Regions from separate parts of the Cohnella suwonensis genome, predicted to be linked through region 1. Evidence: riboswitches for the same ligand, from Rfam matches in the RefSeq annotation. Region 1 holds a riboswitch; each other region holds the start of a gene.

Region 1 (7,827 bases):
GGTCAATGCCGCCTTCAATTGCTCCCTCGTCACTCCCTGCTGCTCGGCGATTTCCGCCAGCGTCGCTCCCGCCTTTGCCTTCTCCTCGTATGCCGCCTTATCCAGCTTCAGCAAGTCGAGCACTTCTTGCCCGACCGCTTGGCCTCCCCGGCCGAAACCTCCTTTCACCCAACCCGCTGCGCCATTTTGCGTCTGCGCCGCTTCGCTTTTGCTCGCGGATGAAGGATCCGAGTTGCCCGTGATCGTTGCCGCATACGCGGACATCGGGATCATCAGCGCCAGTACTGCCGTTATGCCTAAAGTTTTCGCCTTGTTTTTCATCTTCGTTTGCCTCCTTGGCAGGAATTGGTCTTACGCGCTCATTATGGACCGGAAATCTGAACCGCGGATGAGACGAAGCTTAATTTAGGCTAAGTATGCGCTGAGAGATTGCTGAATAGCCCGTCCCCCCCCCCCCCGGCATGACCGCCTACGAGAACGCGGAGCTTCCGCTCGTCCTTCGCGGAACGCCCGCCTCCAAGCGCGGAGCGCGCGTCATGGAGCTGTTGGAGCAAGTCGGCATCGCCGAATTCGCGGACCATTACCCGGGCGAGCTGTCCGGCGGACAGCAGCAGCGCGTCTCCGTGGCGAGATCGCTCATGCTGAACCCGCCCATCGTGCTGGTGGACGAACCGACCGGTAGCTTGGACAGCGACAACGAACGGCAGCTTCTCGATACGATTCGCGGATTAAATAAAGAGCGCGGCATGACGTTCGTCATCATTACCCACGACGAACAAGTCGCTTCTGTCGCCCATCGCAAGTTAACGCTGAAGGACGGATACCTGATGCGTTCCAAAGAGAAGGAAGAAACCGACGGACGAGCCGCCGCAGAGACCGTGTAACTCCGGTATAGAAATTGTCGAGTCGGCACGGGTATAATGGGGCGAACGAACCCGAACGGAGGAAATCCCATCCTGCGCAAAGCACCCTATGCCCTCATCTTGCTCGGCCTCGCGCTGCTCTCTTACCCTTATCTACGGGAAAAGTACGACGACCACCGTCAAAATGAATTGCTTCGGAAGCTGGAACGTCCGACATCGACGGCAGGTGCCCCGGTTACTCCGCTTGCCGTCGAATACGAGCGGCTTTCCGGCTTGCTCGGCCAGCAACCGCCGGAGGACGAGACCGTGCCGTCGCCGCCCCCGGCCATAGACAAACAAACGGAAGGCGCCCTCGGCGTTCTGACCATCGAGGGCATCGACGTCGAGCTGCCGATATTGGAAGGGGCCACCAAGGCGAACATGAAATACGCCTCCGCCCATATGACCGAGACGGCCGCCATCGGCCAACCGGGCAACGCTGCGATCGCCGCCCATCGCGCGAGAACGAAGGGTCGGCTGTTTAACCGCTTGAACGAAGTCAAGGTCGGCGACCGCATTCGGATCGATGCCGGAGACCGTTCGTACGAATATGACGTATTCCGTATCAAAGTCGTCGAGCCGACCGACCTCTCGGTGCTGGAGAACGAAGGGGATCTCGCGATGCTTACGCTGATCACGTGCGACCCGCTCGTCAATCCGACGCACAGGCTGATCGTGCAAGCGAAGCTGGTTAGCTAGCAAGATAGGACGGAAAGAGCAAAAAGCCGGACGCGAGTACTTCGCGTCCGGCTTTTTCCGTTATCCTCTCAATACACTTTCTCGGCCGCGTACTCTTTAGCCGATTTCGCGAAACTGAACGGCTTGCCCGCTTTTTTCAGCCCTGCGTCCACCGTAGCGTCGACGACGACCCATTTTCCGTTCAAGTACACTTCGTTCCACGCATGATAGCCTTTGACGTAACTCGTCGTACCCATGACCAGCTTCGCCGGGATCCCTTGGCTGCGAAGCATCGCGGCGTACAAGGAAGCGTAACCGTAACAGATCGCCTTGCCCGAGGCCAGCGTTCCGTCGATATCCGGAATATATTCCGAGGTAACGCTCTTCGCGAGTTCGTTGTCGTACTTAATGGCGCCGATCAAGAAGGCGTGAATCGCTTTCGCCTTTTGCTCGTTCGTCTTCGCGCCCTTCACGAGCTTCGTCGCCTTACCGACCGCATCTTCCGCGTTTTTCCAGTTCACGTTCTGCACCGCGTTCAAGAAAGGGACGGTCGCATTGTCGAGCTTCACGTCGACCTTTTGGGTGCGGAGCACTTTATATTGGTTTCCTTTGACGTTCTCCAGAAGCGTGACGGTATACGTTCCGTTCCCCATTTGAAGCGGAAGCCATACCGGATGTTCGGCATCGGCTTTCGATACAGTATACGTGTAAGAACGCCCGTCTTTCGAGACTTTCGCTTTCGTTAACTTATCCGTGTCGGAACCGAGCGTAATGCCGACCGTACCTTTGTTCGCGGCGGAAGCGTCCAACCAAGCAGCATCGATCGATTCGGCCGCCAACGCCGCCGGAGCTGCTGAGAATGCCAGCGCGATCGCCAGCAATAAGGGAATTATTTTCTTCAACGGTAAAACTCCTTTCGGTAACTGGCTGCCATCCTCAGGCGGGAAGGCCCTATAGCTTTGCGTCGCTGTCTTTCGACAGGTTTGCCGTTATCGGGGATTCGGTGCGATGAAGCAAAAAAAGCCCGGAATTTCGGTAGCTGGCTGCCATCCGAAAATCGGGAAGGCCCTGTAGCATTGCGTCGCTGCCTTTCGACAGGTTTGCCGTTATCGTGTTCGGCTTTCTTTGTTTTGATTATACTAGATTCGCGAAAAATAGACTAGTTTTTGTTTATTTGGACAGCTTGCGCCGTTTCCAGAGGAACCCGACGCCGGCGATGACAAGGGCGAGACCCGCCAGCTGCAAAGGCAGTGGGCTTGCTTCACCGGTCTTCGGCAGCGTTTTGCCGCCTTCTCCGTCTATGCCGCCGCGCGGCACTTTGTCCACGTCGATATCGACGAACGTGTCTTGCTCGTTGCCGTCCTTGTCTTTCACTGCGATGACGAATTTGTCTTTGCCGGTGAAGCCCTTCTTCGGCGTGTATGTCCATTTGCCTTTCGGATCGACCGTGACGGTACCGTTCTTCGGCTTTTCCTTGACGACGGGTTTCCCTCCGTCCGGCACTTCGACTTTACCCGTCGTCGGCTTGTCTTCCGGTGTCTTCTTCGTATCCGTGACCGGCGGTTTTACCGGCGGCTTGACCGGCGGTTCAACCGGAGGTTCGACCGGCGGTTCGACCGGCGGTTCAACCGGAGGCTCGACTGGCGGAACCACTGGCGGAACCACTGGCGGCACTACCGGTGGCACGACTGGCGGGATTACCGGCGGTACTACTGGCGGGACGACAGGGTTTCTCGTATTTTCCAACGACAAGGTGACGAATTGGTGAGTCGAGTCGATGGTGACGGCATGCTCCGCCGCATCGAGTTGGTACCCTGCGGGCGCCGCCGTTTCCTTCAAGTAATACTGCCCCGACAAAAGCTTATCGAACAAGATTTCGCCGCTGGCGTCAGTCGTCAACGTGTTAATCAAGATTCGCGTCGCGCCGACTTGTCTTTCGAGCTTAAAAGTGGCCCCGGGCAGAACGATGGCATGATCCGCTTGGTCCACTTTCGTGACCGTCAGCGATCCTATCACGCCGCTTCCCGTGCCCGAACCCGAAGAAACGCCGACTTTGACGTTCTTATCCGTCTGTTTCGTTCCGGTGGAAACGCCGTTGCCCGAAAACTCGACCGCGTTACCGACGTTTTCGTTGTTAAGGGCGGCGATCAAAGAGTCGTATTCCAGCAAATATGCGGTATGAATCGTATTGTTAAAGCTCAAGACGAACGATTGCGTACCGTCGGCTGCCCTGTTAATCGTCAGCGCGTATTCCGAAGCCGGAACGACGGCGCCCTTCGTTAACGTGCCATCTGCCGCGACATTCGTCGCGTAAAGCTTGAAGGAATCGTCGATCAACACTTGGTTGTCCGTCGGCGTATCAGTGATTTTCGCGCTGCTTACGGTCGATTGTCCTTTGTTGATGAACACTTTCCAATGGATGAGTTCGCCGTCCTGCGCGCCGTCCTTCGAGACGTAGATGCCGCCTTGAGGAATCGTGACGGATGCCGTCAAATCTTTCGATACGTCGGTCGCCCCGTCCTTCACCTTCGCCGTATTCGTAGCCGTCGTTCCGATAATTTGATTATCGAGATTCGTTTCGAACGTGATGAAGTAAGGAGAGGAAATCGCGTTGTTGAATTCGACGCTTAATGTCTGCCCTGTTACATTGACCGTATATTCGGAAGGGTCTACTAACGAACCTATCGACGTGCCTCCTCCCGTCGCGATGTTCATGCCGTACACTTTAACCGAACCGCTTACGAGCGTTTGCCCGACTTCCAGTACGTCGACCATCTCGGCATTCGCGAGCGTCTTCAGATTATAGTTGACGCCTACCGTCCATGTAATCGTCTTGCTGGTCGCGTTGTACGAACCGGATTTAGAGCCGTTGTTTTTCGTTGCCGCGTTCGGCACGAACGAGTTCGATATATTCGCTTCGTGAGGCGTTACTCCCTCCAACCAAGCCGCATGGGCGTGATTGTCGAAGTTCGAACCGGACGTCAGCCAATCATTGTTGAATTTCGTTTTGTAGGTAATGTCGATTTGCTCGGTTACGTTGCCGGCGAATACGATCTCGAAACCTTTCTTGTAATCTCCGCCAAGAGGAGTTAACGTGTAATCCGCGGGATCGGCGAGCGTAGCGCCGCTCTTCTTCTTGACGACGACGGAAGCCGGATCGAGCTCGATGCCGCTTTCCGTGAACGTATCCGTGATTTTCGCGCTTGTCATCCCGAAATCATTGCCGTTGAAGTGCAGCTGCCATTGAACGGTTTTGTTTACGTAATCGGGACTGTTGTTGGACTTAGTCAATACGACTTGTTGGAAATTCCGGCTCGTATTCTTGCTAAAGCCGCCGGAGGATACCGAATTATGGACCGTGCCGTCCGCATAGACGGGATCGACCGCTTTCGTCTGGTAAGAGATTCGGTAAGCAGAACTTATCGCTGCGTTGAATTGGATATCGAATGTGTTTTTATGAGTCACGGCATCATTGGTTACGGCCGATAAAGTATAATCGTCAGCCATCCCTTCCGTTAACGCCGCGCCGACGACCGGATTGCCGGAAGCATCGAACGTGACTTCGCGGACCTGTACCGATCCAGGCACGAGCATATGAATATCGTCGAAGCTATCCGTCACCTTCGCGTTCGCTTGAGTTATCGTCTTCTGGTTGAAGTTATAATCGACTTCCCATGTAACCGTCTGGGTCGTGGAGCTATACCCGGAAGAACGCTTGTCGAGCGGGGTGCCGTACGATACAGCAACGGTAGCGGACGATTTCGCTGCCGTCAGCCCCGAACCCCCGAACGTCGCTTCGTTCGTGAAGCTCGTCTTCGACTCGTCCGTAATTGACGTCTCGAAGACGATACGATAAGCCTTGTTGATGGAGCTACCGAACGTAAGGTTAAAGCTTTTGTTGTCCGCGGCTATGCCGGGATTGTAGGTAGCGGCGGTTACGCTGCCCGGTACGACGGAACCGTCCAACTGGACTTCCGCGTCGTACACTTTCAAGGTCGCCGGGTTGATTTCCAGCCCCGCCGGGAATGTATCTGACACGAACGCGCCGGATACCGTCTCCAGCTTCTTGTTGACGTCTACCGTCCACAAGATTTTTGTCGGGTTTTTTTTCGCATCGGGCTCGCCTTTCTTATCGATCGTCTGGTTCACTTTCGGTTTGAAGAGAACCATCGCTTTGAACGGTCCGCTCTTGATGGGGAAAGTGATTTCCTGCGTCGTGCCGCCCGTGAATTTCGACTCGTCGAACTGAGTTCGTACGGTCAAAGTTCCCGAGACGTCGTCGTGGGATTCCATGTAATCGTTAAACGTCATGACGACATCGTGCGTGGCCTTATCCACGGTGAACGTGCCGACGTTATCGCCTCCGAAGATCAGATAAGCCGGCGAAGCCGGATCTTTGCCGATATCGTTGAATAAAGTGAATTCATCCGGAAGCTTAAAGGTAAACGTACTTCCTGCCTCATAATCAGGAGTGTTCGGCAACTCCCACGCGAAATCCAACTTCACGTCCGAACCTTGCTCGAGCGCAGTCGCCGCCGGCAAAGGATTGCCGTGAGCATCGAGCCCGGTGAGCGTTACGGACGTAATCAGGTTGTCCGGAATGGACACGGGAGCGGCGTTGACTTTCCCTAGACTGCTGACGCTCTGCCACATCAGCAATAAAGCCAATACGAAAAATCCAATCTTTTTCATCGTAAAAAATTCCTCCATCCTTGCTTGAGCCGATTTGAAGCCCACAGCTTCGCAATATACAGCATACATTTGCCAACTATACAAAATCTGACCAAGTTCGCGCCGATTCGCCGAACATGCGAAAGAACCCCTTTGACTCGAAGGCCAAAGAGGTTTGATCCGTGCCGATTATCCGATCATTATGATTTGGCGCGAAGCCGCTCGTACAGTTGTAACGCCGCCTCGGACGGTTCTTCGCCGAATTCCGTCCGCAGCATGTTTTCCAGTTCCTCGTAATGTCGCATGGCCAAAGAGCCGAAACCTTCCCTATCGTAAAGATCGATCAACGCCTCATAGATTTCCTCCGCGTAAGGGAATTCCGTGAGCAGCTTCTCGTACGCGTCCGCGGCTTCCTTGCCCCGGTCGCTTTCGGACCAGTAGCGGCATAATTCCATTCCGTGCCGGTAGCGCAAGTTCCGCAGACGTTGGCGTTCCCCTTCCGCCCAGCCATAATCGTGCTCCGATAAGTAGTCGCCCGGATACGCCGCGAACGAGAGCGCGTGGCGTCCCTCGGTTCCGTCGTCCAATTCCCCGATCGCGCGTAACTCCTTCTCCCACTCCGACGAGTCGACCGACACGCCGTCCGCTTTCAGCAAATATCCGTCTCCGCTGTTGACCAACTCGATGCCGAGCCCTGAGTGCTCGAACGATTTGCGAAGCCGATAGATCGCCGTGTACATTTGCGCGTAGCCTTTCTTCTCGTCCACGTCCGGCCATAGAAGTTCGAGCAGCGTCTCTTTGCGAACCGGTTGCCCGCGCTTATGGATCATGTAGGCGAATAGTTCCTTCGCCTTGGCCGTTCTCCAAGAGAGCGCCTCTCCGTGACCGTCCGCGACGACAAGCGAAGGACAGCACCGCACGGCTGCTTTGACGGACGATTGGCTTGCTTCGTATCCGGCGGCAACCGTTCCGGGAACGATCTGTTTCTCCAGCCTGGATACCGTAAGCGCCAGTCTATCGGGATAAACCGGCTTCAGCAAATAATCGAGCGCGTTGAGCTCGAACGCTTTGATCGCGTAATCGTCGTAAGCGGTGACGAATACGACCGCAACCGATTCGTCCATGTCGAGAAGTTTGTCCGCGAATTCGAGTCCGCTCAACTGCGGCATGTCGATATCGACGAACGCCGCGTCCGGCTTGAGGGATCCGGCTTGTGCGAGCGCCTCGACGGGATTAATGAAGCTACCGACGATCTCGATTCCGTCGATCTTGCCCAATTGGGCCTCTAGACTTCGAAGCGCCAACGGTTCGTCATCCAGCAAAATCACTTTCATCCTTGTTTCCCCCCTTTTCCCTCGTCTTCGGGCTCTTCGTGCATCCATTGGAAAAGAGGCCGCTCCGGGGTCTGGCAGACCATCGGATACAGCCTCCGCGCTAGCGGATTATCGATTCTTGCGGTCGGACGGCAGCAGGAACGCGAAGAGTCCGGACAGCGGCAGGAAGCTGCACGCCAGCATGACCGAATGCAAGCCGTACGCGTCCGCCGCATTGCCGAGCGCCACGCCGCCGATCGCGC
Region 2 (7,827 bases), on a different contig from region 1:
GGAGCCGAAGCGGAAAGCTTGGCTTGCGGACTATCAATTCCCCGGCGTAAGCTCCCCCTTCGTAAAGGGCGGTCTCGCCGGTATCGTCGGCGCGGGTCTGCTGTTCGGCGCGTTGTATTTGTTAAAAGGGCTTGCGAAGGACGAGGAGGATAAGGGCGATGGGAAAGGCGATCATCACGCTTCATGAACCGGAACATATTCGCCCTCTGATCGCCAAGCCGAAGCATCGGCTGTGGGTCGTGCTGACGCTACTGGCGCTGGTCGTCATCGCAGGGCGGCCGCTTCCGCTCGGCATCGCGGCGGGAGCGTTCCTCGTTCTCCTGCTGTGGTGCGGCGTCTCCTTCAGAACGATCGTCGGACGTCTGCTGCTCTTGCTGCCTTTCGGCGCGGGGGCGGCTATTTTTATCCCGTTCCATACCGAGGGGACGGCGGCGTTCGAGGTATGGGGGTACGTCGCGACCGACGAAGGCCTTCGGAAAACGACCGTTCTGCTGCTCAAGCTCGTCGGCGCGAACTTGCTGTTGACCTATTTGCTGACGGTGACGCCGTTGTTCGTGCTGCTGCGGAGCCTGAGATCGGTCGGCGTACCGGCGGTCCTGCTGGAGCTGATGCTGCTCATCGTCCGGTACTTCTTCCTGCTTAAGGAGGAAGCGGCCGGCATGATGAAGGCGCAGCGTTCGCGGGGGATGAGCTTCAAGGGGCTGTGGTGGAGCAAGCGCGCTTACAAGCGATTCGGCGAATTGGCAGGCGTGCTCTTCCTGCGCGCCTACGAGCGAAGCAAGCGGATCTACATCGCGATGTCCGCCAGAGGCGGGCTGGAGACAGGCGAGACGACAGGCGTCGCGGCGGGAAGTTCGGTCGATGCGCGGGTCGCGAGAGACGGAGAGGAGAAGAGGACGATGGGCGAGAACGCGATGGCGGCGGAAGTGCGGGGAGTCGGGTTCGCCTACGGCAAAATCAAAGCGTTAAACGGAATCTCCTTCGATATTCCGGTCGGCTCGAAAGCGGCGCTGATGGGACCGAACGGAGCCGGAAAGTCGACGCTGATCTCCTTATTGAACGGATTGGAATTGTCCCAGGCAGGGGAAGTGAGACTGTTCGGAGAGAAGGTCGACCGCCATAACGGGGAAAGGCTTCGCAGAAGGGTCGGCGTCGTGTACCAGGACCCGGACGACCAGATCTTCTCGACGACCGTGGAGGAAGACGTCGCGTTCGGCCCGCGCAATCTGGGGCTGCCCGCGGCGGAGGTCGAGGAGCGGGTAGAGACGGCGCTTCGCCAGGTCGGGATGGGCGAGATGAGAACCCGATCTCCGTTCGAGCTCAGCTACGGGCAGAAGCGCAGAGTCGCCATCGCCGGCGTGCTCGCGATGAGGCCGGACTTCATCATTCTCGACGAGCCGATGTCGTTCCTCGACCCGAGAGGCCGGGACGAGCTGCAGGCGCTGCTCGAAGACATGCAGCGTCAAGGCTTAACGATCTTGATCGCCACGCACGACGTCGACTTCGCGGCGGAATGGGCCGATCGGATTCTGCTCCTCAAGGACGGCAAGCTGCTCGCGAGCGGGACGACGGAGCTGCTCTTCGACGACGCGCTGATCGAGCAGGCGTCGCTGCATCTGCCTCGGTTGGCGCGCCCTTTCCGGATGCTGAGCGGCGCGGAGGGCTACCGTCCCCGTTCGGTGAAGGAAGCGGCGCAGCTGATCTGGAAGCTCGTCCGCATGGGCGGGGGCGCGGAAGCAGCGGAGAGCAAGCCGCGCCAGACGAAGGGGATGCCGCCTTCCTAAAGCGCGACGCGGGGTAAAGCGGTTGCAATTGGGCGTTTTCTCCAGCGGTGGGCGAGCGCATAAGAAAATGGGAGAGGTTGAATACTACATCTACGGTTCAATGTCACCTTTTTCCGATTGTACTAACGTTCGTCATAAAGGCCGGCAAGTCATTCGAAGCCGGCGGCCGCTGTGCGAATACACCAATGAAAGTGGGGCAACACGAGCATGAAAGCAACCGGGATTGTACGCCGTATCGATGACCTAGGCAGGGTCGTTATTCCAAAGGAAATTCGTCGCACGCTCCGGATCCGGGAGGGCGATCCGTTAGAAATTTTCGTGGACCGCGATGGCGAAGTCATCCTCAAAAAGTATTCCCCGATCGGGGAATTGGGCGATTTCGCCAAGGAGTACGCGGAATCCCTTTCCGAGAGCACGGGGCATATCGCCATGATATCCGATCGAGACACCTTCATCGCCGTGGCCGGCGCTTCGAAGAAGGAGTACCTCGACAAGGCGATCGGGAACGTCTTGGAGAACTGCATGGAGAATCGCAAAATCGTGCTGGAGTCCGGCACGGGCAATTACGAGGTGCTGAAGGACGGGAACGAGACGATCGGCGCCTTCGTCGTCGCCCCGATCGTCGCCGGCGGCGACCCGATCGGCACCGTCGTCCTCCTCAGCAAGGACGATCAAGTGACCATGGGCGAGATGGAGAGCAAGATGGTCGAGACGGCCGCGGGGTTCCTCGCGAAGCAAATGGAGCAGTAACGCGGCCTGACGGCTGCGGGAAGAAGTCCTCGGCGCCCTCCGGACGCTGAAGAAGCTTTGCGGAAGTATCGCGCGCACTCGCAAGACCCGGGCTATTGGACGCATCGAACGGATGCGGGGCTCGGGTCTTTTTTGCGCGGCGACGCTGTCGGCCGGCCTGCTGATAAAGCGATGACATCAACTTATCTGACGAGGGACGGACGTTTGCGCGATTCGCCGAAATAGCGTTCCCCCAGATCACTAGCTGATGCGCTTTATTCAAGCGAGAATCACCCGAAGCGAAGTGACGATGCGCGGGCACATTACAGGGTGACGCCGTTGCCGACTAGTTATAATCGATCCATTACACGCACGTTCGTCACCGCCACTAGCGATCTGTTTTGCGACCATGAGCACAGGACGTTCATCCCGAATAAATGGCACGATTCTACAATAATTTGCAAAATACGATTCCCAAGTCGCACATTTCTGGTATAATCAGGAACATAAGAAACACCGATAAAGGCAAACCCACCGCAAGGTGGGGGCGCAAAGTCATGGGTCCCACGTTGGATCGCCAGACCGCCGAAGTTGCAGCCGCATCGATCATTTACGTTGCCGCACGCTTAGGCGTAGCGGCTTTTTTCTTTTTTCGAATATCAAAAGGTAGAGGTGTGTAAGAGAATGAGGAAAAGTAGGCGCAGTGTCCGCAGTTTAGCTTTGGCAATCATCGTATCTTTGCTGTTTGGATTGGCTCCGGCCGCCGTATGGGCGGACGCGGCGAACAGGCTGGGCGACGCGTTTGCCGACTTGACCGCAGGCTCGGGCGGCGAAGCTTGGGTCGACGGGCCTGACATAACGGAAACGCCCCAATATTACACGTTTACCGGCGACAAGGTGCTCGAAGCGCATCCGGACGTCGGACCGATACGCTCAGGTTCAGGCGGACCGAACTTGAAGGCAGCCGACACGCCGGCTTATTTGACGGACGAGGACGAGAAAATGACGTTCTCGTGGAACGACACGCTTCAGAAGTGGATTGCCGCCCAGAAAGCCCAATACGGTGACCCGCAGGGAGCTCCGCCTTCGGGCTACACGGTCAAAGTGAAGCTGGAAGACGTGGCTCAGAAGAAGACCTATACGTTGGTCAACGATCGGGTTGACGTCAACGGTACGAATACATATGTATGGAAAGCGGTTGACGATACAGGGAAAGCTCTCCCAGATGGCTATTATTTCTGGGAGCTATCGGCGGATGCACCGGAAGTTACGTTCGTGAAGCCGCCGGCCAAACCTGGCGACGATCCGACGGAGACGCAGCTGACCGCTCCGAGCTACGATTCGGAGAAGCAATTGGTCGTGCTCGACCGGACCGCGCCGGACATCGTCGGCATCCATCCGCTCGGCGGAGGCCGTCTTGCCGTGGAAGCGCACGATTTCGTCGGCGGGTTGTCCAAGCTGACTGTTTCGGGTGCAGCTAACGTTTCGAAAACCTGGACTAGCAAACAACCGCTGCGCGACGCGGTTTCCTTCCAGCCAAGCGACGGGGAGACGCTGACGATTACCGCAACGGACGCAGCGAACCATGTTACGTCCGTCACGCTGCCAGCGTACCCGTACGTCTCGGGCACAGGCGACGCGGACAACGTGCCGCACGCGGACGGTGTCGTCTCCGGGCAGGACGTGCGCATCAACCTCGCCACCGGTAATGGAACCGAGAAGTTCGACGGGTTCATGCAGCAGCAGGCGGGCACCGATTTGAACTTTTATTTGACGTACAACCACCAGAACCGGATCAATGGGAAGCTCGGGTACGGTTGGAGCTTCAGCCTGGACTCTCGCCTAACCAAATGGGATGACGACAACATCACATGGCAAGGGTTCGACGGGACGTTGTATTGGTTTAAGAAGGTCGGCGATAAAGATTACGTTACCTATGCCAACGGGCAGCAGCAGCATTATCCGAACTTGAGGTTCGACCCAGATTCCAGCTCGGACGATAGAGATGCCTTCATTCTGGAGTGGCCGAATCAACTGCGCTACCGTTTCCATAACGACGGCCGCTTCTGGCTGATTCAGGATCGCTATACGACGCAGCTCTCTTTCCGGTGGGATGAAGTTTCGACCCCGTACGGAACGGATAATCGCATTACGGAAGTATGGGATCACAAACAGGGCGCGATCGCTTACTTTAACTACGCGCCGGATACAGGTGACCTCAAATCCACTGTCATTGCGGACGTCGATGGGCTCGGCAATGAGGTCGGCGGCAACAAACGCAAATTTTTCTTTCTCTACGACCAAGACGGCATGATGATCGGTTACCGTGCGCCTTCGCCCGTTCCGGCACAACCCGAACTCGGTAAAATGACCCGTTTCGTCTACGACAAACTGCTGCACCGGATCGTCAAAGTCATCGATAATGGTACGAACGATCCTGCAATCGAGGGAGAAACGCCGAAATCCGTCACGACCGTCTGGTCGTATGACCATCAGAACCGCGTCACCCGCATGAGCTTGACGCGCACCCAAGACAATACGGAAGAATTCCTGAGCGCCGACTACGATTCGAACACTGCGACGGTCGGTCAGCCGGGACGTAGCTATAAGTTGTCTTGGGATGCCGCTATGCATCCGACGGAGATGACGGAAACGGTGCAGACCGCGGATGGACCGCAGCAGGCGACCACGACGTACGCCTACAGCGGGAACAATCTGATCCGCATGACGGATCCGCTGAACCGTACCACAAGATACCGCTACAACGACGCCGACAACGTGATCGCGGAGCAGAGCCCGTCCGGGCGCATCATGCATTACGTTTACGACGAGGACCAAGACCTGATCGAAGAGACGGGGCCGCTCGACTATGACGTGAAGTACGATCTGGAGAAAGCCTTCCGCAAAATCCTGAAGCGCACGACGACGCAGCAGGCGGTCGACCCGGCCGGAGTGAATGACGATGCGCAAATCGTAACGGTTGAAGAGTACGACAGCTTGGGGCAGCTTTCCAAACGCACCGATGCCGAAGGCAACGTTTTCACCTATACGTATGACGTGAACGGTTTCGTCACTTCGGACGGCTCCCGCAATACGTACGTGAACGATCAGAACGGCAACCAGCGGACCATCACGACGGATGCCGGCACAGCGGACAAAACGGTGGTGACGCAAACGTTTGATGGCATCGGTAATTTGAAGCACCGCGAAAGTCCGACGGGCCTGGTCGAAGACTTCGAGTATGACGCTTGGGGTCGAACGACGAAGGCCACTCAGACGGACAAGAACGATGCAACTCAATCGATCGTTCAAAACTATCAATACGACGATGGCGGGAACCTGATCGAGCAATCGGATGGGTTAACGAAGACGACATATAAAGTAGACGGCGCAGGGAATGTTTTGTCGCAGGTGATGGTGCCTCTCGAGGAAGGTACGGCAGGCCAGCGGGAGGAAACATTCGAGTACGACAGCCGCGGGCTTGTCGTAAAGCGTACCGACTCGCGGGGCGAGACGACCGAGACATGGTTCAACAAAGCCGGGCAACCGGTTAAGACAGTCGTGTCGCCGGACAACTTGACGACAACAATCGAATACGATGCAACGGGACGGCAGAAGGCGGTCATCGCCGCGGACGGCGGACGGGTCGAATACGTCTACGACGCGTGGGATCGGGTCGTTCAGCAGAAGCAGTTCGTCAAGTCGGTGTTCCCGGGTAATGTAACGGCGACTTCCGGCGACATGACGGAGAAAATCGCGGTGACCGAGAGCCGGTACGACAGCGCCAGACGCCTCGTCGAAGAGAAACGCCCGAACGGGTCATGGATGCGCTACGTCTACGACGGCAATGGACAAGTGACGGATGCCTCCGTAGGCGGGCCGATTCCGCAATGGAACGGGGCGTTGCTGAAGACGGGTGAGGACGACGCGTGGTATGAAGGCAACGAGATTCTTCAGAGTCAGCAATATACGTACGACAAGCTGGGCCGCATGCTCAGTTCGACGGACGGTAAAGGGAACAAGACGGAATACCGCTATTCGGGGCGCACCGTCGAGACTTTGACCCCGGCCGTGGATGCAAGCGGAGTGGCCGCCGTATATTCGCGCAAGGATTCTTACGATGCCGCGGGGCAACTTGTACGTACCGTCTCCGAAGCGGGAGACGTGTCGACGTTCGAGTATAACGCTTTTGGCGGGAACGAGCGTTCGGTGAACGAAGAAGGGCAAGTCGTCGCGTCCAAGCTGGATGCGTACGGACGCATGACGGAGCGGACCGAGGCGGTCGATCTCTCCGGGGCCGTCCAGAAGTTTGAGTATACGAACGATGCGTGGGGCAACGTGCGCGAGGAGCGCCGCCAGTTGAACGGCAGCGAATGGGCGACGACGACCTACAGCTATACGCCGCAAGGGGATCTCGCGCGGAGCGTATCGTCTTCGGGGCTTGTTACGATTAACGCCTACGATAAGCACGGCCGACTGACGCAATCGATCGATCGCAACGACGGCGGAAGCGGGGCTTCCGGAGACCGCGTGACGGGGTATTTCTATGACGCCTTGGGTCGCCAAGCGAAGGTTACGGCGCCGGACGGCGGCCAGTCGCAGACGGTCTACGACACGGCCGGCAACGTGTTGCTGTCCATCGATAGCCTCGGCAACATTACCGAGTATCGCCACGACCTCGCGGGCGTGACGACGGAGACGATTCAGTACAGGGAAGGCACGACACAGCTTAACTCGGGGAATATTAGCGCCGTTACGCGCAGCGTCTTCAATGGCGCGGGCAATGCCGTCGTGACGCAGGATCCGAACGGCAATGTTGTCCGGTCTATTTTCGACAGTGTCGGGGCTATAGTGCAAGAAACGCATTACGAGAGCCCGGCCCTATCCAGCGAACAGATCGTTAACGCGTATCGCTACGATCCGCGCGGTTTCATGATCGCCTCCGTGGACGGCAACGGCCATACGACGACGTACGCGTACGACGCCGAGGGGCAGCAGACGATGGAGACCGACCCGGTCGGCCATTACGCGAAGTACGAATATAGCAAGACAGGGTTCATGACGGCGGAGCGCCGTCCGCTTGGGCGCGATACGGAATGGACGTACGATTATCGCGGGAACAAGCTTACCGAGAAAGACGCGCTTGGGCAGATTCAACGTTTCAACCTGGACTTGGATGGCCGCACGGATACGGAATTCAACCGACTGGGAGAAGCGACGCAGTACGACTATGATGCGGCCGGGCGGGTTACGTCCAAGACGACCCCGAACGCCGGCGTATTCTCTTATCAGTACGATGCCGCCGGGAACAAGC
Region 3 (7,827 bases), on a different contig from region 1:
TTTCTGGGGGCATTGGCTTCCGAACAGTCCATACGAGTACGACGGAGGGACACGAACCGGTAAATACGAATTCGAGTTTTATGACCAGCGCTACACGAAGCCGGACGATCCGAACTCGGAGATTGACTTATATTTTCCTATTCGAGAAAAATAATAAATGACCAGCCCATTTGAGGGGGACTAGCCAATGACTAGCCGCGAAGTGAAAGATCTAAAGCGTGATGTTATCGCCCTTGTCCTAGCAGTGGCGGTTATCGGGCTTGTCTTCCTTGTTACTTGGGTATCTAGGACGGTTAACGATACGACGCCTATAACCCGCATAGCCGAAGCTGCCGATCACTTAGGCAGGTTCGTAGAAGACTATGATTCACTTACGCCCGTTCAATTAATGACCGCCGACCTTGAACCGCAAATATACGTAGAAGCCGCCACCATCGCACCCGACGAAGGAACTGCAAACGACCTACGCTATGCTGCCGAACTGATTACGAAGTATAACGACGGCGCAGGGGTTGAAACGCTGCAAGAAGCCTACGATATATTGACCGAAGTTATCTCGCATTTCCGCGAAGCAGCTAAAACTACATAAAGTGTAGTTTTTACCTAATCGTTCGCTTGGCTTTACCTTTGTTCCCCGGTGCCCTTACTCTTCGGTGTTAGGATACTAAACATAACCGCGCGGTTCATGTTGAGATTCTGCCAAATAGAGTACGGAGGGGAAGATGATCGGCCTCCGACTCCCCCTCCTCGAGCGCAATCGATATTCCTGCAAAAGTGCAGGAATAACTCGATTGCCGCGCGCTTGAGGCAGGCGAAACCTGCAAATGTGCAGTTTTTAGTTCCAGCCGGGCGATAAGACAATTTTGCTTGATTCAAAACCTGCGCTTTTGCAGGTTTTATCTTTTTTTAGGGCTAGAAAAGAATCAAAGCCTGCATATTCGCAGGCTTTATAATAGCGCACGATCATATCGTTTTAGCCTCATCATTCAGCGGAATGGCGGCCGGCCGGCTGAATCGTGGACAGCCCACCCAAGAAGCCGATCAAGAGCACGAGCATGTGGGAGAGCATGCCGGCGCCGCTGTGCCAAGAGAGGACGGCGCTCCCCACGTACATCCACCAGAAAAGCGGCGGGAGCTGCGCGACGATGAGCAGTACCGCCGACAGCAACGTCAAGCCCCACAGGAGGCGGCGGAATAAGGGGGAACCCGATAGACGGGAGACGAACGTTCCCGCGAACATGATGATTCCGCCGTATAGCGAGCAGACCGCCCACAGCTTCACGGCCCTTTCTTCCGAGCTGATCTCTTGGCTTAGACCGGAGAGAACGGACGGAATATGGAACACGGAAGGCATGTACAGAGCGCCGAGAACGACGGACAACAAGGCGGCTACGCGGATCAGCGAGGCATGGCCGATACGAAGGAAAATCATGGGCGTTCACTCCTGGCGTTAAAGTTCCGTTCGCGTTATCCAATAGACGCAGGGATGGGGAAGATTGTTCCCGTTATCGGCGCTTTGGGCGCCATGTAGATTTTAACAGCGGCATTCGCGATTGCAAGGTAAGCGAGCAGGGCGCAGGGGCGCGAAAATCGTCGTCGCGGCGTGTTATTGCTCATATTAGCGCTGACGGTCGCCGCCCGAAACGTTCCTCGCGCGCGGCATCGCGGCATGCTGTTGTCGGCGATCCTCGTGCTCGCGCGAATAAAGTTGTAGAGATAACGTAAGACCTTCGGCTAGTTAGCCGGGGGCTCCTGATGCATCTGCGAAATGATCATAGGGACCTTGCATACTTACTTCTTCGCAAGCTCCAGCAGTTTACGAAGATCGCGGGACATCGACGTAGGCGAGCATTCGGCACCCGAGCGGAGACGGTCGATGAGCGCGACGGCTTCCAGGCTAGTCACGGTGCGCACGTCGGCGCCGGAGCCGAGGCTGTCGCGCATCTAACGCTCGGCGGCGGTGCCGCCCGCCGCGCCGGACCCGGCGCCTTTCATGGTCATCCGGCGCGCGAACGGGCTACCCGTCGGGCACGCGATGCGCGTGCATATTCAGATGCTGGTCCGTCGCATGCCGCTGCAGGATATTGCTTTTTTAGAGATTCCCGGGGTGGGGGACAAATATTCGCCAAATACCGGACGGAGTCGGTTGGCCGGCGGCATAATCGCGGCCGAGTTGACGAGCGGGAATCCGAGAGGAAGGCATCCAAGATGCCGTTGAATGCGTCGGGGGCGTCCGCGTTCGCGCAATGACCGGCTCCGGGGATAACGGCGAGCCGCGAGCTCGGCTCTAGCCGATGCAGTTCCGTTGCGGCATCGCGCGCGAGATTCAAGTCGTGCTCTCCGACGATAATGAACAGCGGATAAGGCACGGGCGTCGTTCTCGGAGAGAACAGGGCGTTAGATCCGCCCATAGAGGCGAACGACCTTCTTCGGAACGAACGGAGCCCTTGAGCGAATAAACGGCGTCCTTGGTCGGTGCGGCAGGATACGGAGAGGACGTACTTTTTTGAACCGCGTCATCGAGAAGAGAATGTACATGATCCACTTCAAGCCTTCTTTGCGCTGCGCCGACAGAATTCGTTCGTTCGCGATTGCCCTGCGGGCTCGAGCGAAATATAGCACAACCCGCGCCGTCATGGTATGATTCGGAAGACTATGAACGGAGAGGAAAGAGCGCTGTTGAAGACGTTGGTCATCGCGGAGAAGCCCGATATGGGCCGCAATATCGCCTCCGTTATCGAGCCCAAAGCTCAGAATAGACGCTCCTATCTTGAAGGAGAAAACTATATCATCACGTGGGCGATCGGGCACTTGATCGGATTGGCGGAGCCCGACCTCTACGACGAGAAATACAAGAAATGGCGGTTCGGCGACTTGCCGATCATCCCTGATCAGTTCAAGTTGCTGCCGAACCCGAATACGAAGGATCAACTGAAGGTCATCGAAGAGCTGGCGGCCCGAAGCGGCGAGCTCGTTAACGCGTGCGATGCCGGGCGCGAGGGGCAGCATATTTTCTCCCTCATCGTCAGGCACTTGTCGCTGAAGCAACCGGTGAAGCGGCTATGGATATCCGACCTTACGGCGGAGACGATTCGCAAAGGCTTCGATCAGCTGAAGGACAATACGGAATACGACAACCTGACTCAAGCGGCCAGGGCGCGAAGCGAAGCGGACTGGCTGATCGGCATGAACGGCTCGCGCGCGTTCACGACGAAGCACAACGAATTGCTGTCCGTCGGGCGCGTCCAGACGCCGGTGCTCGCGCTTATTTACGACAGGCAGAAGCAGATCGAAGCGTTCGATTCGCTGAAGTTTTACGACATTACCGGGATCTTCGCTCAAGGGGACGCCGCGCCGTATAAGGGCATCTGGCAAGGGGACAGGCTGACCGATCCGGAGAAGGCGGAAGCGATCGCGAACAAGGTCCGGGGCAAGACGGGAGCGATCGCGAGCTACGAGGTCAAGGATACGAAGGAGTATCCGTTCAAGCTATACGACCTGACGTTGTTGCAGCGGGAAGCGAACGGCAAGTTCAGCTTCTCGGCGAAGAAGACGCTCGACGTCGCGCAGGCGCTGTACGAGAAACACAAGGTCATCTCTTATCCGCGGACGAACTCGAACTACGTTAACGAGCAGAACATCCCGGAGATGCACAAGATTCTGGACGCGATGAGAAGCTCTCCGGATTATGGGGACTTCGTGCAGGGCGCTAACAAGCGGTTCGTTCACGTGAACAACAAGAACGTGTGCAACCCGGCCAAGGTCGAGGATCACCACGCGATCATGCCGACGATGAAGAAGCCGCAGGGGCTTTCCCCGGACGAGCGCAAGCTGTACGACCTGATCGCCAAGCGGTTCCTTTCTCACTTCTATCCGGCGGCGGAGTATAAAGTACATACCGTTCTCACCGAGGTGGAAAAGGAAACGTTCAAGACGACGGTGAAGCAATTGCTATCGCTCGGGTGGAAGGTCATTTACGCCGCGGATGCGCCGTCGTCCAAGCCGTCTTCGTCCGGCTCTTCCAAGGACGGCGGCAAGGACAAGGAAGACGGAGCGGGATCGGCGGAAGACGAGACGCTGGAGACGGACGCGCATTTCGAGATCGATCCGGCCGGGTCGGTCGTCTGTTCCGACGTCGAAGTGAAAGAGAAGGAAACGCAGCCGCCGAAGCACTATACGGAAGGCACGCTCCTGAAGGCGATGGAAAGCGCGGGCAAGCAGATCGAGGACGAGGAGCTTCGCGACGCGATGAAGGATTCCGGACTCGGTACGCCGGCGACGCGGGCGGCGACGATCGAACGGCTGAAGAACGTCGGTTACGTCGACATGCAAGGCAAGAAGATCATGATCACGCCGAAGGGACGGACGGCGATCGAGCTCATCCGCGGAGCGGGCGTCGAGCTGCTCACGTCGCCGGAGATGACGGGCCAATGGGAGCGCAGGCTGACGGAAATTTCGCGCGGACAAGCGTCGGCCGACACGTTCATGGGCAACGTCAAAAGGTTTACGAGGTTGATCATCGACAAGGTTAGCGTTCAACGGCCGGCGGCGAGGAACGCGTTCGCGAAGCCCGAGCCGTCCGCGAAAGGCGGCAAAGGCAAGGAGGGGGCGGACGACCGGAAGAAGGCTCGGGAGTCCTCCAAGGCGGCAGCCGCCAAGTCATCCGCCGCGACGCCCGGCAAGAACGCCAAAGCGGCAGCCGCCAAGCCGGAAGCGGCGGGCGGACAGCCCGGCACGATCGGCGTATGCCCGCGTCCAGGGTGCGGCGGCCATATTTTCATGGGACGCAAGGGATACGGTTGCAGCCATTATAAGACGGGGTGCGGCTTCGTCATCTGGAAAGAGAGCTTCGACCGGACGTTAACCGACGCGATGGTCAAGGCGCTCGTCGAGAAAGGAAAGACGGGCAAATTGAAATTCAAGACTCCCGAAGGCGAAGCTTACGAGGGTATCATCGTGCTGAAAAAGGCGGAAACGGGCGAGCTTTCGCTCGAGCGAATTTGACTTTCGCCGAATACGCGACAAAAAGACTAGTCCCGATGCCGGGGACTAGCCTTTTTTACATGGCGCGCATCATGGTTCGCAAGATGCAGGTAAGCGCTTCCAGAACTAATCGTGGTTTATTCTTCCATTCGACTCGCGCATGAAGGAAAAAGTCGAACGCCGAGCGGTTCAAGAGCATTGCGACTTATTGGAGATTGATCTATTAGCCTATTAAGTTATCGGCACTCGTTCATTCGGACTAGATAAGATCCGTGCCGTTCGGCATGACGCAATATTCAGAAAATTGAGGAATTAGATGGATTCAAGGAACTTCGTTTCGCCGCTTATGATTAGACACATCGAACCAGCGAACGACACGCTCCGCTGAATCTCGATAAAGGCAAAGCCGACGAAAGTCGGCGACGCAAAGCTATAGGGGCTAAAACGCGAGAGCGTGATGCCAGCCAGCTGCCGAAAGATGAAGGGGAGTTTCTTTAATGAACCCTCCTTTCGGGAAAAGGTGGGTTATTTTGCGTATGGAGGGGGGATTTCAGTCGAATGAAGCTGATCATTCAAGAGAGCGGACAGCTCGTCGGCCATCGAATCGCGGAGGCGTATTCCTTCCCGCGGCGATTCAGAGGGCTTATGCTGACGGGTTCGCTATCGGAAGGGTCCGGCTTGCACATTCGACCGTGCCGGGGAGTGCATTCTTTTTTCATGAAGTATCCGATCGATGTCCTTCATCTGGACGAAGAGGATCGCATCGTCGGTATTCAGCTGCGGCTGGATCCCGGCAAGCTTGGAACGGCTTTCCGGGGGACGCGCTCCGTCGTGGAGCTCCCGGCGGGAACGCTCGAACGTGCATGCGTCAGGCTAGGACAGAAGGCAGTGTTTCAAGCAAACACGCCTCTGGCGTCCCAGGCGACGACAGAGTAGCTTTGCGGAGGTTATTCAGAGAGGGATAAGCGTGAAACTTATGAATTCTGAATAACGAGAAAGCCATTAAACCCACTATTAGGAGGAAATTAAAAATGATGAACAAATTCAAACAACTGGTGAAAGACGAGCAAGGTCAAGGGATGACGGAGTACGGCTTGGTGCTTGGCCTAATCGCGGTAGCGGTCGTAGCGGCTTTGATCGCTCTGCGCGGACACATTATCGCCTTGTTCGATAACGCGGAAGATACGGTCGGCGACGCCAAAACCCAAATGACGTCGACGACAACGACGACCCCGTAAGCGGCTGCGTCTGCGGATGCCCGGAAGGCCATACGTCGAGAACGTATGGCCTTCTTTAATCCCCGAAACGGAGGAACCGTCGTGTGGGCCAATGCAATTCTGTTAATGGCGATAATCGCGTGCGTCGTAACCGATCTCAGGAACAGGAAAATTTATAACGCCGTCGTTTTCCCGGCGCTCGCGGCTGGAATCGGCATACATGCTTTCGCGGACGGCTGGGCGGGTATCGCATTCTCGTCGCTCGGCTTCGCGCTCGGCTTGGGGATCCTTCTTATTCCTTATATGCTCGGCGGAATGGGCGCGGGAGACGTGAAACTTCTGGCGCTCGTCGGAACGCTTAAGGGGGCCGCGTTCGTCGCGGCGACGTCCGTGTACATGGCGTTGATCGGCGGATTGATCGCGCTGGGCATCGTCCTGTTCAAGAACGGCTTCCGAGACCGGATCCGATTCGTCGGTTACGTGTTGCTGTGTCTAAGGCTCAGGGTTAAGCCCGCCATCCATGGAGTTTGGACTTCGGGAGCGTATCCTTACGGCGTCGCCATCGCGGGCGGATCCGCCGTATGCTTGTGGTTGAGAGGATGGGGAGCGGGATGATCAAGGAACAGAAAGGGCAGTCGCTCGTCGAATTCGCCCTGCTGCTCCCGCTATTGCTGCTGCTAATCTGCGGGGTCGTCGATATCGGACGGCTCATGTTCGCTTACGCCAGCTTGAATATGACGACGCAGGAAGCGGTTAGGCTGGGGGGACTCGGCAAGGGGGACGCGGAAATCGCGGACTACGCCAAAAATCATCTTCGCGTGGGAGACGCCTCCGACTTAGAGGTGACGATCACGCCGGGACAGGCGACCAGAAAAAACGGAGACGATATTACCGTCAAATTAACTTATTCCTTGCCGCTGATTACGCCATTAATGACGGAAATCATCCCGGCTCCGGTACTGTCCGCGAATTCGACGATCCGGGTGGAATAGGAGGGGGCAGAATGTTGCGGAAGGCCAAGAAGCTCTTACGGGAACAACAGGGCAGCTCGATCGTATTGATGGGGATGTCCCTGCTGTTGCTCTTGACCGTCGCGGGACTCGTCGTCGACGGAGGCACGATGTATGCCGCCAAGAGTCACCTGCAGAAGGTTGCCAATGCGGCGGCGCTATCGGGAGCGCAGGAATTAACGGGTCAGCAAGCAACCGTAGAACAGGTAATCGACGACATATTGAACAAGCACCATGAACGGGACAGCTTGGCCGAATCGAACATTGAAATGAAATCGAACGTCCGCGTCAGCTTGCATAAGCAAATTCCGCTTAGTTTCAGCCGACTGTTCGGCAAGAAAAGCGTATCGGTGGACGTCCAAGCGTCGGCACGGATTTTGCCGCTGGCGGCAGCGGCGGGCGCGGCTCCTCTCGGCATCGACGAGTCCATTCCTCTCGAATACAACAAACCTTACAAGCTTAAGGTTGATAGCTCCGGCGTCGATACCGGCTACTTCGGCATCTTGGCGTTAGGCGGTCCCGGCGCCAATACATACGAAAGCAACTTGAAATACGGCTACCAGGACGAAATCGAGATCGGAGACGTTATCGATACGCAGACGGGGAACATCGCGGGC
Region 4 (7,827 bases), on a different contig from region 1:
GGACTGCCGAAGAAGTGCGCGAGACGTTCCGGGAGCTCCTGCCGAAATATTCCAAGGTGATCGTCAAGGAACCGTACGGCGCTTCGGGCAAGGGGCTCTATATTGTAGAGGACGAGAGCAAGCTGTCGCCCGTTCTCGCCAGGCTGACCCGCTCGGCCAAGGCGCGGCCCGAATCGGCGCGCTGGTTAGTGGAAGGGTGGCATGACAAGCAGGCGGACATCAATTACCAGATCTACATCGCGCCGGACGGCCTGGTCGACGTCTTCTCGATCAAGCGGCAGCTGCTGAGGGAAACGGTCTATATCGGCTCGCAAATGCCGGCCGATCTCGGAGAAGAAATGCTGCGTCGATACCGCGAGTACGGGGAGGATATCGGCCGGTATTTGCACGGCATCGGCTATACGGGCGTGGCGGGGGTGGACTCCATCGTGACGGCCGACGGGACGATCATCCCGATCGTCGAGATCAACGGCCGGTTTACCTTGTCCACTTATGTCTCGTTTCTCGAGAGGGTGCTCGGGGAGGATACTCGCGTGTTCTCCCGGTATTTTCGATTCGCGTCCGGGGAACGGCTGGATTATGAAGAGCTATGCGCCGTCTTAGACCGCGAGGGATTGCTTTATCGTCCCGAGAACAGGGAAGGGGTTCTCGTTTACACGTCCGGAACGCTTCCCTTGGCGAAGGAAGAGAGCGACGGCATGTACGCCGGAAGAATATTCGCCTTGATTGCCGGGCGCGATTGGGAACTCGTCGAACGGCTCGGCATGAGACTGGAGCAGGTTCTGCGGGAGCTGCCCCGGCGTGCGCAGGCGGGACGGGAGCCGTCAAGCCGCACTATCGCGCCATAAAAACGGCTTTCTATCGAACCAGAATCAGGGCACCCTCGTTTAAGGGGTGCCCTGATTCGTGTTTACATGTATAGCTTTACCGTCTCTGTCCCATTCCCGTAATCCCCGGTTGTTCTCTGGCGAAGAAGTTTATATGACAGCAGTCACGTGACCGGAACCGGAGGAAAAGTGACTGCCAGATGCGGCCGCGATTGATACGATGGGATAAAGAAAATTCGCGCAGGCGATTTTCGAACGACGAAAAGGCGGAATGAACATGACAATTTGGAGCAAGCGAATTCTTGCCCTGATGATCGCAATATTTTTCCTCGCCGGCGCGCAGTTCGCGACGGCGGCCGAAGGCGGAGGGGGCGATGCAGAAGAGATCGAGCCCGTCAATCTGGGCGAGCTGGCGGACGGCGCAAAGGTTTACCCGTCGCTGAAGGATTTACTCATCGATTCTCTACAACTTTACGAGGAGGACGCGGAGGCGATTGTCCCGGAATCCTTCTACGAGGTGGATCTCGGCAACAACCCGCAAGGCTACGAGAGGCAGTTCATGGCCTTCGTCTACAATTACGAGTGGATCGAACTCGTGCTGATCGCATCGAACAAGGACGCGTCGGATGTCCGGTTGCTGGACCGGGCGGCAAGCAGCGACGAAGGGTATATGTTCCTTAACATGGCCAAGCTTGAATTCACGACGACGGGCAACTTGGTTCAAATTTGGACCGAAGCCCCCTACAGCGCGTTTCGGTCCCTCGTCGAACTGGAATGGGCGGGCGACCGGTTCTACGTCATCTCCCATGAATACGACGATCCTTCCGAGCGATATTTCGAAGAGAAAGAGCGCCTATTGAAGCTGAAGGACATCCAGAAGCTGGTGGAGCAATACGAGACGGAAATAGCCTATTACCCGAGCGCGTATGAACAAAATTATACGCTTGCCGCGCCCGCGCTGAAGCTGGCCCAACAGAAGGCGAATCAAATTCAGAAGGTCGATTTCAAAAAAGCGGTGGAATACCTGGATTACGGGTTGTCCCAGTACGCGGACGCATTCGGAACCTGGGGCTACGTGGACGGTACGTTAACGAAGGCGGACATCGTCGGCGCGGAAGACAGCCTCTATCTCGAAGCTCGTCTCGGTCTGGGCGTTTACGTCGGCATGCTTAACGATTACGGCTATTACCTCTCGTTGGCCGGTCGCAACAAGGAAGCCGTGCCGGTTCTGGCTAACGTGATCAAGCTCGTTCCCGGCCGTACGGTGGCCTATCTCAATATCGCCGATGCGGAATGGACGCTGGGACAGAAGAACGCCGCCAAGGCCCACTACAAGACCTACTTGAAGCTGCTCGGCGGCAAGGCCAAGTCGACCGCTCCCGCGCGGGTTCAACAGCGGATCAACGCCAAATAAGGGGTACGGCCGGGAATTGTCCGGGACCTTTCCGGGATAGCCGCACCTTCGCAACATCAAAACAACCTCCAGATCCGCCGAAAAAGCGGAAATGGAGGTTGTTTGGCATACGTTGAAAAGTTATATTCGGCGGGCACGCTTAGTCCGCTTTGCCTAACCTGGTACAAATGGCCTATTCACATAACGGGATACGACAATTTATTATGAATTTAGATTCAAAGTCGCAACAACCAAGTGAAAAAGGCAAATCATGAGAAATCATGAGACGCAAAGCCAAGGGCCTGACCCGCTTCCGAGCGGAAGGCAGCCGGTTGCCACAAGGAATCATAGCGATTCTACTATGAACCTTGGCGAGGTTTATTTTTTTTGCTCAAAATCCCATTCGCAAGAAGAAAGGCAGGGTTCTCATGGAAAAACGCATATCCAAAAAGCTTTCTTTCCTGGTTTCGCTTCTCCTATTGGTGCAGGTTCTACTCCCGGCCGGGAACAGCTTCGCGGCAGAGACGGACAACACGATGCTGCCTCCAAGCAATCTCAGCTATCAAGCATTGACGCCTACCGACGTTAAGTTGACATGGAGCGCGGTTTTTGGTGCAACCGGCTATAAAGTTTATGAGATTACCGACGGTCAGCTGATCGCCCGCGGCACGTCAAGCACGACCTCTTTCACGATCAATAGTCTGCCGGAAGGACAGTATACTTACGTGGTATCGACCTTAGGTCCGAATGGAGAGTCGGGACCATGCGCCCCGATTACGGTCAATATCGCTTATCCGGACATGGCCGCGCCGACGTTGTCGTATACGGTCAAAAACGGCAATGACATCGTCTTGAGCTGGACGGCCTCCCCGTATGCCCAAAGCTACAATCTATACCAAGTTCAACCCGATGGCCAGACGACGCTTGTGAAAACGCAAACGGCGCTTACCTATACAGTCTCCAATGCGCCGACGGGAGCTTATCGGTATGCGGTTACCGCAAAGAACGCCAACTTCGGGGAATCCCCGCTTTCCGCTCCCGTTGAAGTCGACTTGATTATTCCGACAATGACGGCGCCCGGTAACGCCACGGTTATCATTTCGAACGTTACCGACGTCAGCTTGAAATGGAATGCGGTCAGCTACGCTACGAATTATAGAGTCTATCAAGTAGTCGATGGGCAAAAAACGCTAAAGAGCACGGTAACCGGAACAACCGTCATTTATACCAATCAACCAGCCGGCGAATACGCCTATGAGATCTATTCTTACAGCGACCGTTTCGGCGAATCGCCGGAAGGCGCCCCTGTCACGTTCACTCTGGGCACTGTGACGATGGCGCCACCTGCCAGTCTCGTCTACAAGCTGCAAAATATCAACGATGTCGTTCTGACCTGGACGACCGCCGCGAACGCGAACAGCTATAAAATCTATCAAGTCATCGACGGTCAGAAGATATTAAAGAGCACGGTAACCGGCACGACCGTGACCTACGCCAACCAACCGGCCGGAGACTATACCTATGAAGTGAATGCTTACAGCGACCGTTTCGGCGAATCGCCGGAAGGCACTCCGGTCACGTTCACGATCGAGGCCACGGTCATGGCTGCGCCGGCCAACTTCGCTTATAAGCTGCAAAACATCAACGACGTCGTTTTGACCTGGGGGACTGTCCCGAACGCAAACAGCTATAAAATCTATCAAGTCGTCGACGGTCAAAAAGTATTGAAAAGCACGGTAACTACCGCAACCGTGACCTACGTCAACCAGCCGGCCGGCGACTATACCTACGAGGTGCATTCTTTCAGCAGCCGTTTCGGCGAATCTCCGGAAGGCGCCCAAGTTACGTTCGCGTTAGGTGCGGTGACCATGGCCCCTCCTCCCGATCTTGCGTACAAGCTGCAAAACATCAACGACATCGTCCTAACCTGGGGGGCGTCAGCTAACGCGAACAGCTACAAAATCTATCAAGTCATCGACGGTCAAAAAGCGTTGAAAAGCACGGTAACCGGAACTACAGTGACTTACGTCAACCAGCCGGCCGGCGAATACGCCTATGAGGTGCATTCCTATAGCAGCCGTTTCGGGGAATCTCCGGAAGGCAGCGAAGTAAAATTGACGATAGAGGCCACTATTATGGCCGCACCGGAAAATGCCCAATATCGGTTGACGAACGGCAATGATATCGTTCTGAATTGGGCAGCGACTGCGAACGCGACGAGCTATAAGGTCTATTTGATCGCTAACGGACAAAAGTCGTTGAAAAGCACGGTGACCGGCACGACCGTCACTTACGCCAATCAGCCGCAAGGCGATTACGCGTATGAAATCCATTCCTTCTCCACTCGTTTCGGCGAATCGCCGGAAGGCAGCCAAGTTTCCTTCCCTCTGGTTTACCCGACGATGGAGCCGCCGGCCAATCTGGTCCAAACGATTAAAAACGCGACGGACTTTTCCCTGACCTGGGATGCCTCCGCTTATGCGACAAGTTATAAAGTTTACCAGATCGTTAATGGTCAGAAGGTTCTTAAAAGCACGGTAACCGGCCTAACCGTCACGTACACGGGTATGTCGCCGGGCGAATACACGTATGAAGTCCATTCCGTATCTACCCGATTCGGAGAGTCGCCGCAAGGGACTCTACTGACGATGACGCTTAATGGGCAGACGATGCAGGCTCCGGCCAATCCGACATACAGCATCGCAAACGGCAATGACATCCTCTTAAAGTGGACAGCCGTGCCTTACGCTACGAGCTATAAAATCTATCTACTCGTCGACGGTCAAAAAGTGTTGAAAAGCACGGTAACCGGCACGGCCGCGACGTATACGAATCAACCGGAAGGCCAATATCAATATGAGATTCACTCCGTTTCATCTATATTGGGCGAATCGCCGGAAGGCGCGGAAATCACGTTTGCGCTTGATTTTCCGATAGTGGCCGCACCGGGTAGCTTTGCATACAAAATTCTGAACGGAAACGATATCGTGCTGACTTGGACGGCCGTCGCTTATGCAAATTCTTATAAAGTGTATGAAGTGGTTGACGGTCAGAAGGTGCTGAAGAACTCGGTTACGACGCTGACCTCGACGCAAACGAACGTAAAGGCCGGCGAGCACACTTATATCGTGCATGCCATAAGCAACCGCTTCGGGGAATCGCCGGAAGGCAGCCCGTTGACCTTAACGCTTGTCAATACGGTCATGCAGGCGCCGGGCAATTTCACGAAAAGCATTGCAAACGGCAATGACCTGATCTTGAAATGGAATGCCGTGACCTATGCAACGGCATACAAGCTATATCAACTTGTTGACGGACAGGAAAAGTTGGTGAAATCTCAGACCGGGACGACGGTCACAATCACCAATCATCCTGCCGGCGAATTCACCTATGTGGTGCGTTCTTACAGCGATCGTTTCGGCGAATCCGCGGGAAGCGAGCTTGCGTTTACTCTGGTATTCCCGGTCATGCAGGCGCCGGGCGGCTTTACGAAGACGATTTCGAACGGCAATGACATTACCTTGAAGTGGAATGCCGTCACCTATGCTTCGGGCTATAACCTGTATAAGGTGGTCGATGGCACGGAAGTGCTGCAGAAGACGCAGACCGGAACGACCCTAACGTTCACCAATATGCCTGAAGGCGATTACAGCTATGCGGTGCGATCCTACAGCAGCCGTTTCGGCGAATCGCCTGAAGGCGGCGAGCTCCAATTCACGCTGGACTGGCCGATCATGCAGGCGCCGGGCAATTTAACGAAAACCGTTGCGAACGGGAACGATATTACGTTGAAATGGAACGCCGCAACATTCGCGACGGCTTATCGGGTATACCAATTGGTAGACGGGCAGAAGGTGTTGAAAAGCACGGTAACCGGCACGACCGCCACGTACGTCAACATGCCGGCCGGAGACTACAGTTACGTGATTCATTCGTACAGCAGCCGGTTCGGCGAATCTCCGATCGGAGCCGTCTCCGACTTTGAATTAGTGTGGCCTGTCGTTCAGCCTCCCGTCGTGGCAGGGACCGTATTCAACGCCAACAATATGACGCTAACTTGGTCATCGGCTGCTTGGGCGAACGAATATCGCGTATATAAGCTGACGGGCGGAAATAGACAGTTAATTTACAAAGGTGCGGCTCTGAGCTACAAAGCGTACAACCTGTCGGAGGATACGCATTCATTCGAAGTAACCGCGTATAACAATCGTTTTGGCGAGTCCGCGCCTTCGAATCGCGTGACCGAGAAGATCGTGTTCCCGATTATGGAGCCTCCGGTTGCCTCTATCAAGTTGTTAAGCGATACAAGCGCCCGGATTTCCTGGAATTTCATCACCTATGCCAACGGCTATAATGTTTACGAAATAGTCGACGGCCAGCCGGTATCGCTGACGGAGAACTTAAATAACTTGTCTTTCACGGTTTCGGATCTGTCCTATAAAGATCATGAGTACTATGTCGCTTCTTACAGCAACTCGTTCGGCGAATCGGACAAGTCCAATATCGTTGTCGCCAAGCTGATCGTCGATACGGAAGCGCCGGTGACGACCGCGGAATTCCCCGGCGGATGGACAAATGAAAGCCAAACGGTCGCTTTGTCGGCAACGGATAACGAGACGGGAGTCGCGGGCACGTTCTATTCCTTGAACGAAGGCGAATATATTGCGGGTACTTCCGTTAAAGTCGATCAAGCTGGCGTGACCAAGGTCTCGTTCTACTCGGTGGATAAAGTCGGCAATAAGGAAGCGGCTCATACAATCGAAGTGAAAATCGATAAGACCGCGCCGGTGACGGATTCGAATGCTCTTGAAGGTTGGAATCCGAAAGAGGCGGCAGTGAATTTGACGGCTACGGATTCGGAAAGCGGCGTAGCGAAGACGTATTATTCGGTCGACGGTTCCGAGTTCCGGGAAGGTACCTCGTTCACGGTGAGCGGCGACGGCATCCATCAAATCCGGTATTACTCGATCGATCAGGCGGGCAACAAAGAAGCCGAGCATACGGTCGAAGCGAAAGTCGACGGAACGGCGCCCGTGACCGTGTCTAACGTTCCATCGACGTGGACTAAAGAAGATGTGGCCGTCGCATTAACCGCAACGGACGCGGAAAGCGGCGCAGCGAAAACATTTTACGCGATCGACGGTTCCGAGTACCGGGAAGGCAGCTCGTTCACGGTGAGCAATGAAGGCATTCATCCTATTGCTTTCTACTCGGTGGATAAGGCCGGCAACATCGAAACGGCAAGTACGGCCGACGTCAAAATCGATAAGTCCGCACCGGTCGTTACGATGGATCTGAACGAAGAGGTGAAAGCAGGAACGGCGCTGAAATTGTCTTATTCGGCGACCGATAAGCTTTCGGGAGTGGCCGATGAGAAAATGACAGTCATGGGGCCGGATTCGATGACGGAAACGGCGGTAACGAACGGCAGCGAGTTGATCGTGAATAAGCCGGGAATCTATACCGTCACGGTAACCGTAACAGATGCCGTGGGCTTGACTACCACGCTGAAAAAACAGTTCGCGGTTTTCCTTCAGGCTACGATTACGGTAACTCCTACCGTCATCAAAGGCAATAAAGGAGTGTTCACCGTTCGCGTAGACTTGC

The links. Region 1 has a riboswitch for cyclic di-GMP ahead of ACFPPD_RS07085 (transglutaminase-like domain-containing protein). Riboswitches for the same ligand answer to the same signal wherever they lie in the genome.
Region 2: it holds a riboswitch for cyclic di-GMP, as region 1 does, so the genes downstream of both, ACFPPD_RS17135 (RHS repeat-associated core domain-containing protein) here and ACFPPD_RS07085 (transglutaminase-like domain-containing protein) in region 1, are expected to answer to the same signal.
Region 3: it holds a riboswitch for cyclic di-GMP, as region 1 does, so the genes downstream of both, ACFPPD_RS11415 (DUF192 domain-containing protein) here and ACFPPD_RS07085 (transglutaminase-like domain-containing protein) in region 1, are expected to answer to the same signal.
Region 4: it holds a riboswitch for cyclic di-GMP, as region 1 does, so the genes downstream of both, ACFPPD_RS04990 (OmpL47-type beta-barrel domain-containing protein) here and ACFPPD_RS07085 (transglutaminase-like domain-containing protein) in region 1, are expected to answer to the same signal.

The regions. Positions count from the first base shown of each region.
Region 1 covers NZ_JBHSMH010000014.1:616-8,442, forward strand. The annotation lists gene ACFPPD_RS07070 (hypothetical protein) at 1-321, opposite strand, end outside; gene ACFPPD_RS07075 (ABC transporter ATP-binding protein) at 462-884, shown strand; gene ACFPPD_RS07080 (class D sortase) at 921-1,601, shown strand; gene ACFPPD_RS07085 (transglutaminase-like domain-containing protein) at 1,670-2,482, opposite strand; cyclic di-GMP riboswitch class I at 2,496-2,578, opposite strand; cyclic di-GMP riboswitch class I at 2,612-2,695, opposite strand; gene ACFPPD_RS07090 (collagen binding domain-containing protein) at 2,751-6,272, opposite strand; gene ACFPPD_RS07095 (response regulator) at 6,452-7,585, opposite strand; gene ACFPPD_RS07100 (MFS transporter) at 7,694-7,827, opposite strand, start outside.
Region 2 covers NZ_JBHSMH010000062.1:41,358-49,184, forward strand. The annotation lists gene ACFPPD_RS17120 (PDGLE domain-containing protein) at 1-187, shown strand, start outside; gene cbiQ (cobalt ECF transporter T component CbiQ) at 159-1,784, shown strand; gene spoVT (stage V sporulation protein T) at 1,992-2,534, shown strand; cyclic di-GMP riboswitch class I at 3,028-3,103, shown strand; gene ACFPPD_RS17135 (RHS repeat-associated core domain-containing protein) at 3,234-7,827, shown strand, end outside.
Region 3 covers NZ_JBHSMH010000030.1:97,001-104,827, forward strand. The annotation lists gene ACFPPD_RS11395 (GyrI-like domain-containing protein) at 1-154, shown strand, start outside; gene ACFPPD_RS11400 (hypothetical protein) at 188-589, shown strand; gene ACFPPD_RS11405 (hypothetical protein) at 983-1,432, opposite strand; gene ACFPPD_RS11410 (type IA DNA topoisomerase) at 2,680-5,004, shown strand; cyclic di-GMP riboswitch class I at 5,373-5,459, shown strand; gene ACFPPD_RS11415 (DUF192 domain-containing protein) at 5,542-5,919, shown strand; gene ACFPPD_RS11420 (Flp family type IVb pilin) at 6,015-6,221, shown strand; gene ACFPPD_RS11425 (A24 family peptidase) at 6,303-6,815, shown strand; gene ACFPPD_RS11430 (TadE/TadG family type IV pilus assembly protein) at 6,812-7,192, shown strand; gene ACFPPD_RS11435 (pilus assembly protein TadG-related protein) at 7,204-7,827, shown strand, end outside.
Region 4 covers NZ_JBHSMH010000007.1:27,256-35,082, reverse strand. The annotation lists gene ACFPPD_RS05000 (preATP grasp domain-containing protein) at 1-848, shown strand, start outside; gene ACFPPD_RS04995 (hypothetical protein) at 1,105-2,241, shown strand; cyclic di-GMP riboswitch class I at 2,474-2,560, shown strand; gene ACFPPD_RS04990 (OmpL47-type beta-barrel domain-containing protein) at 2,649-7,827, shown strand, end outside.